3 regions of the Ruegeria sp. BI7 genome follow, and region 1 is predicted to be linked to each of the others. Evidence: riboswitches for the same ligand, from Rfam matches in the RefSeq annotation. Region 1 holds a riboswitch; each other region holds the start of a gene.
The links. Region 1 has a riboswitch for thiamine pyrophosphate ahead of thiC (phosphomethylpyrimidine synthase ThiC). Riboswitches for the same ligand answer to the same signal wherever they lie in the genome.

Region 1 (6,094 bases):
ATCGCCGGCAACGATCAATTGGTGAATGGAGGCGACGGCAACGAACAAATCTCGCTTGCGGGTACGGCCCTTGGCAACATGGATCTTGGCGCAGGCACCAACGGCTTTACCGTCGAAGACGGCGCGGCCTTCTATGCGTTGGATACGGTCAATCTGGGTGCTGACGGCTTCATGCAGGTGAACGGTGATTTTGTACTGGGGGCCAATCTGGGTCTGGACGGAGATTTGACGGCGACGGTTGCGGCCAGTGACTTTACCTTCAGCGGCAATGTCAGCCAGACATTGAACCTGACCGGAAGCCTGGCCTTTGGAGCAACGGCAACGTCAACCTTCGACGTGTATTTCCTGACCTCTGGGGCATCGGGTGGCAACAGCGACCTGGTTAATGCCACCGGTAATGCCACCATGGGCGGTACGCTGGTGCCACTGCTGAATACGCTGGAAAGGGCCTTGCCGCTTGTCATCATCAATCTTGATGGAACCGCCGCAGACGCGGGCACGCTGATCGAAGACACTGTGGTGCTGGATTATTCCATCGGCCTGAACGGCTCCACCTCTGACGGCAGTTCGGTCGACCTGGTGATCACGCCGGATTATTCGACCCCCGGCATGAACGCCAATCAGGCGGCCATCGGGGATTACATCAACCAAGTTCTGAACGGGCAGGGATCGGCTGCCCAAGGCCAACTGTTCGCCTTGATCGGCAACATGCAGTCCGAGGCCGATGTCATCGCCGCAATCGAAAGCCTGTCGACTGCCGACTATGCCGCCGATGCCGTGGATGCGCTTTATGGCACCCGGGTATTTGCGGATACACTGCACAATTGCGAACGGTTTACCGATTACCAGTTCGGGGATGACCCGCGCAATTGTGTCTGGTTCTCAGGCGGGCGGTCTTTTTATGACCGCGATCAGACCGGCATGTACGAAGAGCTGGACATCAACGACACCAACCTGTCGGCTGGTGTCCGTCTGCCGGTTGGGGATGAGCTATTCGCTGGGTTCGCGGTAGGCTATGACGAGATGAGCCTACGGAACGGGTCGAATTACAATGCAACGGGTGATCGGTTCAATCTGGGTGCCTCGCTGACCAAATACACCGGCGCGTGGGAGTTTGCAGCCCAGCTGTCGGCCGGTTGGTCAGACTATGATACGCTCAGCGCGGGCGGGATCAGTGGCGTGTTGCCCAACGGTCAAATCGTAAGCACCGTTGGTGTCAGCGAGATCAAGCACAAGATGAACCATCAGAACCTGCGTCTCAGCCTTGCTTATGACCACAGGTTCGCGGGCGGCAGTTCCTATCTGCGCCCTGAGGTAGCCGTTGATGCCACACGTCTGGCAACCGAAAGCAATGGCGATGCAACCCTAGCGGGGGTCGTTCTGCAAGACGATAGCGAGATGATCTATTCGTTCACGCCTTCGCTGGAAATCGGAACCGAGCAAACCCTGAGTGCCTCGCAGAAGCTTCGCGCAAGTTTTCAGGTTGGTGCCATTCTCTCGTCGGATGATACCGTATCGGTCACCGCCGGGTTCAACGGAGCGAGCACCGCTGACGGTGGGTTTTCAAACACCAGCTTTGTCGGCGACGCGCATGGCTTGGTCTCGGCCCGGTTGGGGCTGTTTGCGCTGGATGACAGCAGCTTTGTCAATCTGAGCCTCGATCATTTGTTCGGAGACTCAACCAGGGCCCTACAGGTAGGTCTTGGCCTTGGACTACAATTCTAATCGATGAGGGACAGCAGGATGAAAACTTGGATAAGCGCTTTGGGGGTCACATTGGGATTGGCAACTCCCCTTGCTGCGCAGGAAGGCGCAGCGCCGCCATGGTCGGTCAATTGCAGCAATCGGGCCGTTGGGTCCGAGTTGATCTGCGAAATGACCCAAAGCATCGTTTTGACCGAAAACAACCAAAGGCTTACGTCCATCGCATTTATAAAGGCTGCAGGTAAGGACGAGACTGAGACCGTGCTGACCCTGCCATTCGGTCTTTTGTTCTCGGAAGGGCTGGTTGCAAAGGTGGATGATGCCGAGGTCGCCCGTCTGGAGTTCCTGACATGCGAGGCACAAGGTTGTTTTGCCCGTTCGCCAGTTTCCCAGGAATGGATGTCTGCGATGCGGGCAGGTAATCAATTGCAGATCGACGCTAAAAACAGGGTCGGAGAGCCAATTTCATTTGGCTTCGATTTGACTGGGTTCAGCAAAGTATCCGATCTATTGCCCTGAGAGTAGTTTCCCTTCAATGCAAGAGCGTGCGGAGCCGAAAGGATCGGCTCCGCCTCGGTGTTTAGTCTTTCACGGGCATGTAAAGGTCGCCGCCTTCACGGAATTTGGCGGCCATGGCCTCCATCCCCTCTTTCTGCGCTTCAGTTCGAATGTCGTGGCTGATCCGCATCGAGCAGAATTTCGGCCCGCACATGGAACAGAAATGCGCCACCTTATGCGCTTGTTTGGGCAAGGTTTGGTCGTGGAATTCCCGCGCCGTTTCCGGGTCCAGCGACAGGTTGAACTGATCTTCCCAGCGGAACTCGAACCTGGCGCGGGACAGCGCATCGTCACGACGTTGTGCGCCCGGCAAACCCTTTGCCAGATCAGCGGCATGAGCCGCTATCTTATAGGTGATAACCCCAGTTTTCACATCATCCCGGTCCGGCAGCCCCAGATGTTCCTTCGGCGTGACATAGCAGAGCATCGCACAACCAAACCAGCCAATCATCGCAGCACCAATGCCGCTGGTGATGTGGTCATAGCCCGGCGCGATATCGGTGGTCAGGGGGCCAAGCGTGTAAAAGGGCGCCTCGTGGCAACACTCCAATTGCTTGTCCATGTTTTCTTTGATCTTGTGCATGGCTACGTGTCCGGGGCCTTCGATCATCACCTGACAATCTTTGGCCCACGCGATTTTGGTCAGCTCACCCAGCGTCTCAAGCTCGGCAAATTGTGCCTCGTCATTGGCGTCGGCGATAGAGCCGGGACGCAGACCGTCGCCTAGGCTGAACGACACATCATAGGCCCGGCAGATGTCGCAGATTTCGTCGAAATGCTCATAGAGGAAGCTTTCCTTGTGGTGATGCAAGCACCACTTGGCCATGATCGACCCACCGCGCGACACAATACCGGTAACCCGTTTTACCGTCATCGGTACCATATGCAGGCGCACGCCTGCGTGGATGGTGAAATAGTCGACGCCTTGTTCGGCCTGTTCGATCAGCGTGTCACGGAACACTTCCCATGTCAGGTCTTCGGCAATGCCGTTGACCTTTTCCAGCGCTTGATACAACGGCACGGTGCCAATCGGCACCGGGCTGTTGCGGATGATCCATTCACGAGTGTTGTGGATGTTGCGGCCGGTCGACAGGTCCATGACGGTATCAGCACCCCAACGGATCGACCAGACCATTTTATCGACCTCTTCTTCCATCGAAGAGGTCACAGCCGAGGTACCCATATTGGCGTTGATCTTGACCTGGAAATTACGCCCGATGATCATCGGTTCGCTTTCAGGGTGGTTGATATTCGCAGGGATAATGGCGCGACCAGCGGCGACCTCGTCCCGCACGAATTCCGGGGTCACATAATCAGGGATGTTTGCACCCCAATCATTGCCTTCGCGCTGTTCAACGACACCTTCGCGCAATTGGTTTTCGCGGATGGCGATGAATTCCATTTCCGGGGTGACGATGCCGGCGCGGGCATAGGCCAGCTGCGTCACAGCTTTTCCATCCTTGGCGCGCAGAGGGCGCGGGCGCACAGGGAACTCGGGCGTCAACCGATCACCTTCGACAAAGCCGTTGTCTTCCGGTTTGATCTTACGTCCATCATATTCTTCGACATCTGCTCGAGCCTCAATCCACTTGCGACGCAGCGGCGCCAGACCTTGCCGAATGTCCGTCATCACCTGCGGATCGGTATACGGCCCTGAACTGTCATACACAGGCAAGGGTGGCTCCCCCGCCGTGGGGTGGACCGAAATTTCACGCATTGGCACGCGCACATCCGGGTGCAATGTGCCGTTTACATAGATCTTGCGCGATGCGGGCAGTTCACCGGCGGTGATTTTGGGGTTGGGGACGTTCATGTTGGTGCTCCTCAAGCAGTTCAACTTAAAAAGACACCAGATGAGTTTTGGCTTGGGGAAACGAGAAGGCAGACAGCCCCCTGTTCGGAGTGCGCTTGCCCGGTAATGTGGCCTGCGCGCCCTAGCTTCCTACGCCAGTATCAACTGGGTCAGGTTCAAAGGGTCGCGTCGCCGGGCATTGCCCCGTCAGCCTCTCAGTCCCCTTGGTGGGACTCCCCTGCGTACAGGTGATTTAGCTTGAGGTTCACGGCTTAAACAAGCACCAAAATTCATTTGTTTCAGATTTTCTCGAACGGCCGGGACCTTCCATTCGGTGCAGTGTGTCACCAGAAATACGGTCCTATCTGATGCGCATGCCGACCTATTCGACAGATACTCCGCATATCGACGGTAAGTTAAACGCAGTTATTTAACATAAGACGTCTTATTGGGTAATTCCCTCTTTTGAGGGAGAATTGTCGGAGTACGTAATTAATGAGACCGAATTAATGGGACTCGTCTTCCCAATAATTCAACGACTTAAGATTTTCATGCATTTTGGTGGATTTCGCTGATTTAGACTTAACAAGCTTGTCTCAGACTGCAGAAATACGATCGTCGACTGCGACGCGCATCGAGAACCTCCGAGAGCAGACACAACTCCCAGACCGACAGCTTCACAGCGTAAGGTTTTGCGCTGAACAATGTTGAGCGACAATGTGCCCTGCCCTGATCGCTTGCGGCCCAAAGCTGCCTTTGGTCAAAATCCGAAACGCTGCTTTGCGGCATTCCATGAGCGGACATTGGAAAACTATTGAACTTCTGTTTGAGACTATTTCATCGAAGCTGCTTGGTAGGCCAAAATGCAATTGCATAGTATCGCCAATGGTGCATTGGTTCTCTACAGAACAACCCAAGAGGCAAGTTTCGGATGCGAATTTCTAGAATTGTTGTTAAAAATTATCGTGGTTTAAAGAGTGCTGATGTTAGCATCGACAACGATCTCTCCTGCATTATTGGCGAAAACAACACTGGCAAGACGGCTTTACTTCGTGCTGTGCAAATATGCCTCGATGTATCCTTTCCTTCCATGTTCCGCTCCCTTGTTAGGGAAGACATCCATACCAGCGTCGACATCGCTCATCCAAATCAAGTTCTTATCGGTGTTGAATTGAGTGGTTTTGAAGGAATCGTGAACCAGGAAGCATTGGTTGCAACTTGGAAAACAGAGGCTAACAAGGCGCGCATTTTCTATCGGTTTCGCCCGAGGCTGAGCGTGCGAGAGGCGCTAGGGACAGAGGAAATCGTTGCCGGTGATCTGACTTTGGAGGACTATCAGTGGGAACTAAAAGGCGGAGGCAACCCTGCAATCGATCTCACGGAAATCGATTGGGACGATGAAATCGGTGAAGCTGTCCGCTTCTCGGATTTACAATCGTATTTGGTGGTGAGCTTGCCGGCATTGCGCGATGTCGAAAATGAGCTGCGTAACTTCAGAACGTCCCCATTGGTCCGGTTGATCGAAGCATGCGAGATTGACCAAGGGGAGCAGGATGCGCTGATTGCAATTCTTGACAACGCTAATCAACAAATAGAGGCATCAGCTGCAGTTGCAGACATTGCAAACTCTATCGACGCATCTTTCAAGGATGTGTCAGGGCCAGCATTTGAGATGGATGCGACGCTCGGACTTTCCGCTGCAACATTTCAGGCAATTGTTCGCAACCTAAAAATACTGCTTTCCGACTTGGCTATGACGTCTTTTGAACCTGGCCGAAATGGTCTGGGTATGAACAACATTCTGTATATTGCCATTTTGATGGAGTACCTGGAAAGACGGCGTGCTCGCGGGAACTCAGCAGGACAACTCGTACTTGTCGAGGAACCGGAGGCGCACTTGCACCCTCAACTTCAAGCTTCCTTGCTTGTTGCACTGCGATCAAAGGACGTACAAACTCTTCTCACGAGCCACAGTACACAGATAACCTCGCTTGCACCCTTCAATACGCTTATATCTCTTACCAAACGCGCCGACGCTTC
Region 2 (6,094 bases), on a different contig from region 1:
AATTATGCGCATGATTAATGCTGGCAACCTTTGGCGTCCGCTGCTGCCAATCCTATACAATGGCAGATTATTGCTACGCGTCGCCCGGGTGGCGAAAGGGCACAGCAGAATACACCGTTTTCTGCGATAACTGTGGTGGTATCTTCCCTTGATCTCGCACTAAAAAGGCCCGAAATACCAAGTTTTTTACAAGGGCAACATTATGCAGAGCGTTCTCATCACCGGGTCAGCCGGTTTTATTGGCTTTCATCTGAGCAAGCTTCTGCTGGCCCAAGGGTACCACGTAGTGGGGTTGGACTCTCTGAACGATTATTATGATGTGTCGTTGAAAAAGGCCCGCCACGACATGCTGGCGCGCGAACCCAATGGTAAGAATTTTTCGCCCGTCATCGGCAAGGTCGAAACCCCCGGCCTGATGATGGAGCTGTTCGGGGAACATGGTTTTGACTATGTCATTCACCTCGCTGCCCAAGCTGGGGTGCGCTATTCGATCGAGAATCCGCGCTCGTATCTGGAAAGCAATGTGATAGGGACTTTCGAAATTCTGGAAGCGGCGCGGGCGCATCCGCCAAAACACATGCTGTTGGCTTCGACTTCTTCGGCCTTTGGCGCCAATACCGAGATGCCCTATAAGGAAACCCAACGCGCCGATCATCAGATGTCGTTCTACGCGGCCACCAAGAAATCGACCGAAAGCATGGCCCATTCCTATGCGCATCTGTTCGATTTGCCGATCACCATGTTCCGGTTTTTCACCGTCTATGGCCCTTGGGGTCGCCCGGACATGGCGCTGTTCAAATTCACCAAAGCGATCCTCGAGGGCAATGCGATCGATGTCTATAATCACGGTGACATGAAACGCGACTTTACCTATGTCGAAGATTTGGTTGAGGCGATCCGCCTGCTGATGGACGCCGTCCCTGTGCGCCCCGCAGACGGCAATGTTCGAGAAGGGGACAGTTTGTCACCGATCGCCCCCCATCGAGTGGTGAATATCGGCAACAATGATGCGGTACAGCTGACCGCGTTTATTGAAGCCATCGAAACGGCCACTGGCATCAAGGCGAATAAAAACATGATGCCAATGCAGCCCGGTGACGTGCCCGCAACTTGGGCCGATGCATCGCTGCTCAGGGAATTGACCGGTTATCAACCAAGGACTTCGGTCGAAGATGGTGTGGCTGAGTTTGTTAAGTGGTACCGCGACTTTTATCGTCCCAACGCGGCTGGGACCGAAAGGTAAGATGGTTAGCCTTCAGGCCTAAAAGATTGGTGGCCGTCCTCTCAGTTTTGAGGTTCGGCCTCTGAAATTCTCAAGGGTAAAAACGCAAATTGTTCCAGTACCCGGAACGTAGTTCAAAACCTTTCCTACGGTGATTGTTCCTCAGGGCGCTTATGTTGCGCATCTCTCAATCCAACTGAACGGATGCCAATTTGAGCATCCAAAAAAAGCACTTTAACCCGGTTGTCTTTTCGTCCGTTCCAACCTACTGACAACCTCACCTCGGGGTGCGTGGCCTGCCGCGCTGAGATGCTTTTGGCGAACCCGTAGAACCTGAACCGGCTAGAACCGGCGGAGGGAAAGGTAACGGTTTCATCCACCCTTGCCCTCTCGCCGCAATGGAGGATGACATGAAACATCTGATGATTGCTGCGGGACTTCTGAGCGCAACAGCGGCTGTCGCGGCCGACAAACCTCAGCTGACCGTTTACACCTATGACAGCTTTGTCTCGGACTGGGGTCCGGGCCCGAAAGTAGAAGAAGCTTTCGAAGCAGTATGCAACTGTGATCTGAACCTCGTGGGCGTCGAAGACGGCGCGGCACTGTTGTCGCGTCTTCGGCTTGAGGGTGAAAACACGGACGCCGATGTGGTGCTTGGGCTGGACACCGGCCTGATCGCAGCGGCCAAGGAAACTGGCTTGTTTGCTCCCAACTCGGTCAGCGCCGATTATACCCTGCCGATTGAATGGTCGGATGACGTGTTCGCGCCTTATGACTGGGGCTATTTTGCTTTTGTCCATAACGCAGATGCGGCGGCACCTGCCAATTTCCGTGAACTGGCCGAGGGTGAAAGCAAGATCATTATTCAAGACCCGCGTTCGTCCACTCCGGGTCTGGGGCTGCTGTTGTGGGTCAAAGCGTCTTATGGAGACGAAGCCCCCGAAATCTGGGCCGGGCTTGCCGACAATATCGTGACCGTGACCAAAGGTTGGTCCGAGGCGTATGGCCTGTTTCTTGAGGGTGAGGCGGACATGGTGCTCAGCTACACCACATCGCCTGCTTATCACTTGATCGCCGAGGATGACGCCAGCAAAGCAGCGGCTGCCTTTGATGAGGGCCACTATATGCAGGTTGAAGTTGCGGCGAAGCTGGCCGGTACCGATCAGCCCGAACTGGCGGATCAATTTCTGGAATTCATGGTCTCGGACACCTTCCAGCAGATCATCCCGACCACCAACTGGATGTATCCGGCAGTGACCCCTGCGGCTGGCCTGCCCGAAGGGTTTGACACGTTGATCACGCCTGAGAAATCCTTGCTGTATACCCCGGATGAAGCCGCCGCCGTGCGGGATCAGGCGCTTGCGGAATGGCTGGGCGCGCTCAGCCAGTAAGCCCTTGGCCGGGTGTTGGCGCAGCGGCACTGGTTGCTGCGCTGATATTGGGCACATTGGCCGCGGTAGCCCTGCGCGCTGATACAGCGGGTGGGTTGGGTCCGGCCGATTGGGCGGCGCTGCGCTTTACGCTGGTTCAGGCGGTGTTGTCTGCGTTGTTCAGTGCCGGGCTGGCTATTCCGGTCGCCCGGGCACTGGCGCGGCGTCGGTTTCGTGGGCGGTCTGCCCTGATCGCCCTATTGGGCGCCCCCTTTATCCTGCCGGTCATCGTCGCGATCCTTGGGTTGTTGCAGGTTTTCGGACGTGCCGGCTGGATTTCAGATTTTTTAGGTCTGTTTGGTTTGCCGCCGCTGCGCATCTATGGGTTGCACGGGGTGGTTCTAGCCCATGTATTTTTCAACCTACCACTTGCCACGCGGCTGATCCTGCAGGCGTGGCAGGAAATTCCGGCAGAAAGATTTCGGTTGGCCGCGCAATTGGGTTGCGACGGCTTTGCCATGTTCCGTCTGATCGAACTGCCAATGTTAAGGCGCATTCTGCCAAGTGTTCTGGCCGTAATCTTTGCGATTTGCCTGACTAGCTTTGCCGTCGCGTTGACTCTTGGCGGAGGGCCCCGCGCAACGACACTTGAACTCGCGATCTATCAATCCTTTACCTACGATTTCGACCTTGGCCGCGCGGCGTTGCTTTCTGCGGTGCAACTGGCCTTGACCGCTGCTGCCGCGCTAGCTGCTTTGAAGTTTTCGCGTGGTGACGGGTTCGGCGCTGGATTGGATCGCGCGATACAACGATGGGATGGCGGCGCGCCTGCAGTCGATGCGTGCTGGATCGGGCTCGCGGCAGCGTTTCTGCTTCTTCCTTTGGCTGCCGTGGCGATCTCTGGCCTATCTGGGTTGCTCGAAATGCCTGCCTTGGTGTTCCGTGCGGCGGTGATATCGGTTCTGGTTGCCACTGCTAGTACGATTGTTTTGTTGATGCTTGCACTGCCGATGGCCATGGCCGTTGCAACCGGTCGTTACGGGATTGTCGAGCTTAGCGGTATTTTGGGACTGGCGGCTTCACCGTTGGTGATTGGTACCGGGATGTTCATTCTGATCCGCCCCATCGCTAATCCAGTAACACTGGCATTGCCGGTAACCGCGTTGGTGAATGCCGTCATGGCCTTGCCCTTCGCGCTACGCATTCTGGTGCCGGCAGCCCGCGACGTGGTGGCGCGACACGGACGGCTTGCCCTGTCGCTGGACATGGACAAGAAAACATTCTTTGCCCGCGTCCTGTTGCCGCGCATGCGCCCACAGATCCGCTTTGCCACGGGTTTGTCAGCCGCGCTATCGATGGGAGATCTGGGAGTTATTGCCCTGTTCGCCGATCCACAGATCGCGACCTTGCCCTTGCAGATCTATCGGTTGATGGGGGCGTATCAGATGCAAGCAGCGGCCGGGGCAGCTCTGTTGCTGTTGTTACTGTCGATGGGGGCATTCTGGCTTTTGGATCGCGGAGGGCGGTTGCATGCTGAAACTTAAAGGCTGCGTAATCGAGAACGGAAAATTTTCGTTGCGTGCTGATTTTGCCGTCGAGACCGGTGCCAGTGTAGCCATTATTGGGCCGTCTGGCGCGGGAAAGTCGACACTGCTTGAGGCGATTGCCGGGTTTCGTGACCTCAAACAGGGAAAGGTATTCTGGGACGGAGACCTTATATCCAACCGCGCCCCTGGCAAGCGCCCTTTGGCGATGCTGTTTCAGGATGGCAATCTATTCCCACATCTGACGGTCGAACAGAATATCGCTTTGGGCTTGCGCCCGAACGGGCGGTTGACGGTTGATGAGCAATCTCAGGTCCAATCCGCACTAGATCGGGTTGCCCTGCCGGGTCTGGGTGATCGCAAGCCAGCCGAACTGTCTGGAGGTCAGCAAAGCCGGGTCGCATTAGCCCGGGTTCTTGTGCAGCGTCGTCAGATGTTGCTGCTGGACGAACCGTTTGCGGCGCTGGGGCCGGCACTGAAGGATGAAATGCTTGATCTTGTGGCTGGGTTGCTGGCGGAAACCGGAGCGACCCTGCTTATGGTCAGCCACGACCCGCAGGACGCGCGCCGCATTACCAGTCAGACGGTTCTTGTGTCTAACGAACAGGCACATCCTCCTGCGCCGACCCGGGACCTTTTGGACAATCCACCGCCCAGCCTGCGCGACTATTTGGGGTAGGGACATTGGATGGAAACCTGCGAAAGGAAGCTCGCAGCCCGGCGCGTAGTTGAAAGGTTTCTGCACGCCGGACTGACGGGGAGGGACCTTATTGCCGGTTGTGGAAAATGAATCCGAGGAAGTTCAGCAGCAGTTGCGCCGCAAGAATCTGCGTACTTTCGGTCTGGTCATAGGCAGGGGCGACCTCAACCAGATCAATGCCAACCACATTACCGCGTTTACTGAGCCCCTGAACGATTTCCAGGACATCATAGTACTGAAACCCGCCGTGGCTGGGTGTCCCTGTTCCGGGCGCAATCGACGGGCAGAACGCGTCGATATCTATGGTGACGTAATAACGCGCACCTTTGGGGATACGATCCAAAACGCCCTCAGTTCCCAGTTTACGCACCTGTCGTACCGATAGGATATCTGAACCCCGCGCCCGCGCGTCGTCATAACCTTCTTTCGCGGTTGAGGACACGTTGCGGATGCCCAGTTGGGTCATGCCCGAGACATAGTCTTTTTCGATTGCCCGACGCATGGGGTTGCCGTGACCATCGGTGACGCCTTTGCGTTCGTCGACAAAGTCCAGATGCGCATCGATCTGGATCACATGGATTGGTCCGTTCTTTGCGCAATCTTCTTCAAAGGCGCGGATGCACGGAATGTTGATCGAGTGATCTCCACCGATAGTCACCGGCAGAGCGCCCGCATCGAGGATTTTCTTCACACCGAATTCGATGTTGGCGTGGCTTTCCTCGGTCTTGGTATGGATGATGTCGGCATCGCCCAGATCGACGATGCGCACATCGCTGGCCAGATAGGTTGCGTCATCCTCGTGGTCATAGGCACCGGCGTGGCCAAAGCTGAACAGGGTTGACGCTTCGCGCACAGCGCGCGGCCCAAACCGGGCACCGGATCGAAACTGACACCCGAAATCGAAAGGTGCACCAAGGACGGCGACATCAGCGTCGATCTTATCCCAATTCTCGACATAAGGTTTTTTGCCAAAAGTCGCGATGCCGACAAAAGGCAGGTTCAGACGACCAGATTCATAGCCATGACCCGACATGATTTCTCCGTTTCTTATGGGTTATCGGTACGCCAATTCCGGCAGGAACAGCGCGATTTGAGGGAAAGCCATCAACAGCCCGGTGACAACCAAAAGGATGATTAGAAAGGGCGGCACGCCGCGGACCACCTCGACAAAGGGGCGGCGGAATACGGCGATGGCGGTGAACAGGTTGCAGCCAAAGGGTGGTGTGGCGGCTCCGATGGCAACTTGCAGTGTGATCAG
Region 3 (6,094 bases), on a different contig from region 1:
GATCCGAACCGGATGCGGTCGACGCCGTGATAGGTCAGCCGGGCGGGCCCGCCCATGATCACCACATCACCCGAGTTCAACCAGATGGATTCGGTCTTGCCGCCCCGTGTCTGGTTGCCGATGCGGAACAGGGCATCATCCCCCAGTGAGATCGACAGGACCGGCCAGGAAAAATCGGCCTCGTCCTTGTCCTGATGCAACCCCATCCGAGCCCCTTCGCCGTAGTAGTTGATCAAACAGCAATCAGGATCACGGTCCGCGCTGGCAAGGTCGCGCCAGATACCAAGAATCTGCTCCGGGATCGCGGGCCATACCGCGCCTTTGGGGTGTTGCGTCTGATATCGGTACCCCGTCTTGTCGGTGACCCAGCCCAGTGACCCGGCCGACGTCATACGCACGGACATTTCCTTACCCGATGGCGTGACTGGCCGGAACAAAGGGGCCGATTTCAGAATCGGCCGCAGGCTGTCGATCAGCCGCTCCTGCGCGGGCCCGTCCAGCCAGGCTTTCCTGATATCAAAACCGCGTAAAAGCAGCCGCGCCATCCGAGAATCCCCGATCCTTGCCAAAACCTTGCCAAAAAGGCCACAGATTCCCGAAAACCTGCGTTTTACAACGCTTGCAGGCCTCTGATCCCGCCCTTATATACGCCGGGACGCGCGATGGTGTAGGGCTGTTGCGCACATCAGATCGGGGCCGGGTGCCATAACGGGTTCGGACCTCGGGACATCGCCTTGAAGAGAAAGGGATTGAACATATGGGAAAAGTAATCGGGATTGACCTCGGAACCACCAACTCGTGCGTGGCCATCATGGACGGCTCGCAGCCGAAGGTCATCGAAAACGCCGAAGGGGCGCGGACCACGCCCTCGATCGTCGCCTTCACCGAAGATGAGCGACTGGTCGGTCAGCCTGCAAAACGCCAGGCGGTCACCAACCCCGACAACACGATCTTTGGTGTTAAGCGTCTGATCGGTCGTCGTGTGGATGATGCAGAAGTCGAAAAAGACAAGAAAATGGTGCCGTACGCCATCGTCGATGGCGGCAATGGCGACGCGTGGGTTGAAGCCCGCGGTGAAAAGTACTCCCCAAGCCAGATCTCGGCCTTCACTCTGGGCAAGATGAAAGAAACCGCCGAGAGCTATCTGGGTGAGGAAGTCACGCAAGCCGTGATCACCGTTCCTGCATATTTCAACGACGCACAGCGTCAGGCCACCAAAGACGCCGGTAAAATCGCCGGTCTGGAAGTGCTGCGGATCATCAACGAACCGACAGCGGCTGCGCTGGCCTATGGTCTGGACAAGGAAGAAACTCAAACCATCGCGGTCTATGACCTTGGTGGCGGTACTTTCGACGTGACCATTCTGGAAATCGACGACGGCCTGTTCGAGGTCAAATCGACCAACGGTGACACCTTCCTGGGTGGTGAAGACTTTGACATGCGCATTGTCAACTACCTGGCGGATGAGTTCAAAAAGGAACACGGTGTCGACCTGTCGCAAGACAAGATGGCGCTGCAGCGTCTGAAAGAAGCTGCTGAGAAAGCCAAGATTGAGCTGTCTTCGACTTCGCAAACCGAAATCAACCAGCCGTTCATCTCGATGGGTTCGAACGGTCAGCCGCTGCACATGGTCATGAAACTGACCCGTGCCAAGCTGGAATCGCTGGTTTCGGACCTGATCAAGAAGTCGATGAAGCCCTGCCAGGCCGCTCTAAAAGACGCTGGTCTGTCGGCTGGCGACATTGACGAAGTTGTTCTGGTCGGTGGTATGACCCGGATGCCGAAAGTGATCGAAGAGGTCACCAAGTTTTTCGGGAAAGAGCCGCACAAGGGTGTGAACCCGGACGAAGTGGTTGCCATGGGCGCCGCCATCCAGGCCGGTGTTCTGCAGGGCGACGTCAAAGACGTAGTTCTGCTGGACGTGACCCCGCTGTCGCTGGGTATCGAAACGCTGGGTGGCGTGTTCACCCGCCTGATCGATCGCAACACCACGATCCCGACCAAAAAGTCTCAGGTCTTCTCGACCGCCGAGGACAACCAGAACGCCGTAACCATCCGCGTGTTCCAGGGTGAGCGTGAAATGGCTGCGGACAACAAGATCCTGGGTCAGTTCAACCTCGAAGATATCCCGCCTGCACCACGCGGCATGCCTCAGATCGAGGTGACTTTTGATATCGACGCCAACGGCATTGTCTCGGTTTCGGCCAAGGACAAAGGCACCGGCAAAGAGCAGAAGATCACCATCCAGGCCTCGGGCGGTCTGTCGGATGAAGACATCGACAAGATGGTCAAGGACGCCGAAGAGAACGCGGAAGCCGACAAGGAACGCCGCGAGCTGGTCGACGCCAAGAACCAAGCGGAAAGCCTCATCCACTCGACCGAAAAGTCGATGGAAGAGCATGCCGACAAGGTCGACCCGACCACCATCGAAGCCATCGAGCTGGCAATTGCCGCGCTGAAGGACGAGCTGGAGACCGAGAATGCCGACAAGATCAAGTCGGGCATCCAGAACGTCACCGAAGCGGCCATGAAGCTGGGCGAAGCCATCTACAAGGCACAAGCCGAAGAAGGTGAGGATGAGCCTGCGGCGGCAGATGCTGCGCCGGGTGAGGACGACATTGTTGACGCCGAGTTCGAAGATCTGGACGACGACAAGCGTAACTAACGGGTAACCGGGCCAATGTGGGCCGGTCCGGTTGCCGGGCCGGCCCAAATACGTTGAGGCTGAAGGAAATACTGATGTCAAAACGCGACTACTACGATGTGCTCGGCGTATCAAAGGGCGCATCAGCGGATGAAATCAAAAAGGGTTTTCGCAAGAAAGCCAAAGAGTTGCATCCCGATCGCAACAAAGACAACCCGGATGCCGAGTCGCAGTTCAAAGAAGCCAACGAGGCTTATGATGTTCTGCGCGACGCCGACAAAAAGGCCGCATATGACCGTTTCGGCCATGCCGCCTTTGAAAACGGTATGGGCGGCGGAGGTGGTCGTCCGGGCGGCGGCTTTGGACAGGGTGATTTCTCCAGCGCATTCTCAGACGTGTTCGACGATCTGTTCGGCGATTTCATGGGCGGTCAGCGTGGCGGCCCCGGTGGCGGGCGCCGTGCGGCGCGCGGATCGGACCTGCGCTATAACCTGCGCGTGACGCTGGAAGAGGCGTTCGCGGGCCTGCAGAAAACCATCAGTGTTCCTGCTGCCGTGGCCTGTTCGGCCTGTGACGGATCGGGTGCAGAAGGCGGAGTGGAGCCGACCACCTGTCCAACCTGTTCGGGCATGGGCAAGGTGCGTGCACAGCAGGGTTTCTTTACCGTCGAACGATCCTGCCCGACCTGTTCGGGTCTGGGTCAGATCATCAAGAACCCCTGTAAAGCCTGTGGCGGTGCAGGCCGCGTGGAAAAAGAGCGTGCGCTGTCCGTCAACATCCCCGCCGGTGTCGAGACCGGAACCCGCATCCGCCTGGCAGGTGAGGGTGAAGCTGGGATGCGTGGTGGTCCTCCGGGTGATCTGTATATCTTTGTCGAAGTGTCGGATCATAAGCTGTTCGAACGTGACAGTGTGAACCTCTATTGCCGCGTTCCGGTCAGCATGGCCAAGGCCGCGCTGGGCGGTTCGATCGAAGTGCCAACCATCGATGGTGGCCGCGGCCGCGTGCAAATACCGGCAGGCAGCCAATCGGGCCGTCAGATGCGCCTGCGCGGCAAAGGCATGCCCGCCCTGCGTGGCGGCGGTGTGGGTGACATGTTCATCGAACTGGCGGTGGAAACGCCGGTCAACCTGACCAGTCGCCAAAAAGAACTGCTGAAAGAGTTCGACGATTTGGGTGAGGATAACCACCCGGAATCAAAAAGCTTTTTCTCATCCGTCAAATCCTTTTGGGATGGGATGAAGGGCTAAGATCACTCCACCAAGTTGCCAAAAGGCCGATCCCCTTGGGTCGGCTTTTTTCGTTTTATAGGTCCAGTTTGTCCATGAACTTCGCGAAAATTGGCCCTTGAATCCCTTCGCATCCCCTGAGATTGTCGCGCCAACCGTTGGGGTGCCCTGATCAAGGGGCTGAGAGGCGTGAATGCGCTAACCCATCGAACCTGATCCGGGCAATACCGGCGTAGGGAACGGTCTACACAAACAGACGTTTTCCATGCTGCGTTGCCCCCTGATGATGGAGCAACGATATGGCGCATATTGCCCTGACAATTGCGGGCTCGGACAGTGGCGGTGGTGCCGGGATTCAGGCGGATCTTAAGGCGATGTCTGCGTTGGGCGTGTATGGGGCCAGCGTGATCACGGCGGTCACGGCGCAGAACACGCGGGCTGTGACCGCAGTGCATGGCATACCGCTCAACGTAGTGGCCGCTCAGATCGAGGCGGTGCTGACCGACCTGGATGTGAGCGCGATCAAGATCGGCATGCTTGCGACCCCTGAAATTATTCAAACCGTTGCCGAGACTATCGCTGGGTATGATGGCCCCGTCGTTCTGGACCCGGTGATGATCTCCAAATCTGGCGATGCCTTGCTGGCACAGGATGCGGTTCAGACCCTGCGTAATGTTCTTGTGCCCCAAGCGACCATGCTGACCCCGAACCTGCCCGAGGCCGCGTGTTTGTTGGGCACCACGGATGCCGAATCCCCCGATCAGATGATCGCGCAGGGGACGGCGCTGTGCGGGCTGGGGGCGCGGTCGGTATTGATGAAAGGCGGACATGGGCGCGGCGACGTTTGCCACGACGTCTTGCTTGATCCTTCGGGAGTTGTGGCAGAATTCACCGCCACTCGGCGCAATACGCGCAATACGCATGGCACCGGTTGCACCCTGTCGTCTTCGATAGCAGCCGGGCTGGCGCGAGGGCTGGGCCTGACCGACGCGGTCGCGCAGGCGCATGAGTATCTGCAAGGGGCCATTGCTAAAGCTGACAGTCTGATGGTCGGACAGGGGCATGGCCCGGTTCATCATTTCCATCGGGTCTGGCCCGCGTGACGGTCTGGTCGGTCATAGGGGCCGGTGTGGCCGGGCTCGCCGTAGCCAGCGAGCTAGTGTCGCGCGGGGCGCAGGTTCAGGTGTTCGATCCCGGCGGCCCTCCGGGCCCGCATGGGTGTTCTTGGTGGGCTGGGGGTATGCTGGCCCCGTGGTGCGAGTTTGAAAACGCCGAAGAACCGGTGTTGCGGCTGGGCAAGGCTGCGTTCGAGTGGTGGACTACGCGTACTCGGGTGGAACAACGTGGCACGCTGGTTGTTGCCAACCCGCGTGATCTGCCGGATCTGCGTCGGTTCGCCCGTCGGACCGGGGGGTATACCGAGATTAGTCAGGCTGAAATTGCCAATTTAGAGCCTGATTTAACCCGTTTCACCAAAGGTCTGCATTTCACGGATGAGGCTCATCTGAACCCGCGACAGGCGCTGCGGGATCTGCACCGCCAATTGCAGGACCAAGGGGTGGTTTTCCGCCGGAAACTGGTCCCGACCCAGCTGGAGAATGCAATCGATTGCCGCGGTCTGCACGCGCGTGAGGTATTGCACGACCTGCGCGGCGTCAAGGGAGAGATGTTGGTGATCCGCTGCCCGGACGTGAACCTGACGCGACCTGTACGTCTACTGCACCCCAGGATACCGCTGTACATCGTGCCGCGTGGGGATGGTTTCTACATGCTGGGCGCAACGATGATCGAAAGCGAAGACAGCAGCCGTATCACGGCCCGATCTATGCTGGAACTGCTCAGCGCCGCCTATGCGCTGAACCCCGCCTTTGGCGAGGCCGAGGTGCTTGAGATCGGTGTCGATCTGCGCCCGGCTTTTCCCGACAACCTGCCCCGCATCCGGCGGCTGGGGCATACGATTTATGCCAACGGACTGTACCGCCATGGCTATCTGCTGGCCCCAGCGCTGGCGCAGGGAGTGGCCGATCTGGCGTTGGACAACAAACATTCGGAGATGGTTGATGAAGATCGTGCTTAATGGTGAATCGCGCGAGGTGCGCTCCGAAATCCTCTCGGATCTGTTGGTCGAATGCGGGTTCTCTGGACGGGTAGCGACAGCTGTAAACGAAGACTTTGTGCCCTCGGGTCTGCGCATTGCTCAAAAGTTGACCGATGGCGACCG

Region 2: another riboswitch for thiamine pyrophosphate. It lies ahead of thiB (thiamine ABC transporter substrate binding subunit); the one in region 1 lies ahead of thiC (phosphomethylpyrimidine synthase ThiC).
Region 3: another riboswitch for thiamine pyrophosphate. It lies ahead of thiD (bifunctional hydroxymethylpyrimidine kinase/phosphomethylpyrimidine kinase); the one in region 1 lies ahead of thiC (phosphomethylpyrimidine synthase ThiC).

The regions. Positions count from the first base shown of each region.
Region 1 covers NZ_JBQFSK010000015.1:56,530-62,623, reverse strand. The annotation lists gene ACR0JB_RS21205 (hypothetical protein) at 1-1,725, shown strand, start outside; gene ACR0JB_RS21200 (invasion associated locus B family protein) at 1,744-2,223, shown strand; gene thiC (phosphomethylpyrimidine synthase ThiC) at 2,285-4,075, opposite strand; TPP riboswitch at 4,185-4,304, opposite strand; gene ACR0JB_RS21190 (ATP-dependent nuclease) at 4,986-6,094, shown strand, end outside.
Region 2 covers NZ_JBQFSK010000002.1:401,429-407,522, forward strand. The annotation lists gene ACR0JB_RS09375 (GDP-mannose 4,6-dehydratase) at 203-1,243, shown strand; TPP riboswitch at 1,496-1,600, shown strand; gene thiB (thiamine ABC transporter substrate binding subunit) at 1,633-2,613, shown strand; gene ACR0JB_RS09385 (ABC transporter permease family protein) at 2,589-4,136, shown strand; gene ACR0JB_RS09390 (thiamine ABC transporter ATP-binding protein) at 4,123-4,815, shown strand; gene speB (agmatinase) at 4,904-5,869, opposite strand; gene ACR0JB_RS09400 (TRAP transporter large permease) at 5,891-6,094, opposite strand, start outside.
Region 3 covers NZ_JBQFSK010000003.1:231,240-237,333, reverse strand. The annotation lists gene ACR0JB_RS10655 (alpha-ketoglutarate-dependent dioxygenase AlkB family protein) at 1-545, opposite strand, end outside; gene dnaK (molecular chaperone DnaK) at 758-2,665, shown strand; gene dnaJ (molecular chaperone DnaJ) at 2,740-3,894, shown strand; TPP riboswitch at 4,023-4,129, shown strand; gene thiD (bifunctional hydroxymethylpyrimidine kinase/phosphomethylpyrimidine kinase) at 4,173-4,976, shown strand; gene ACR0JB_RS10635 (FAD-dependent oxidoreductase) at 4,973-5,950, shown strand; gene thiS (sulfur carrier protein ThiS) at 5,934-6,094, shown strand, end outside.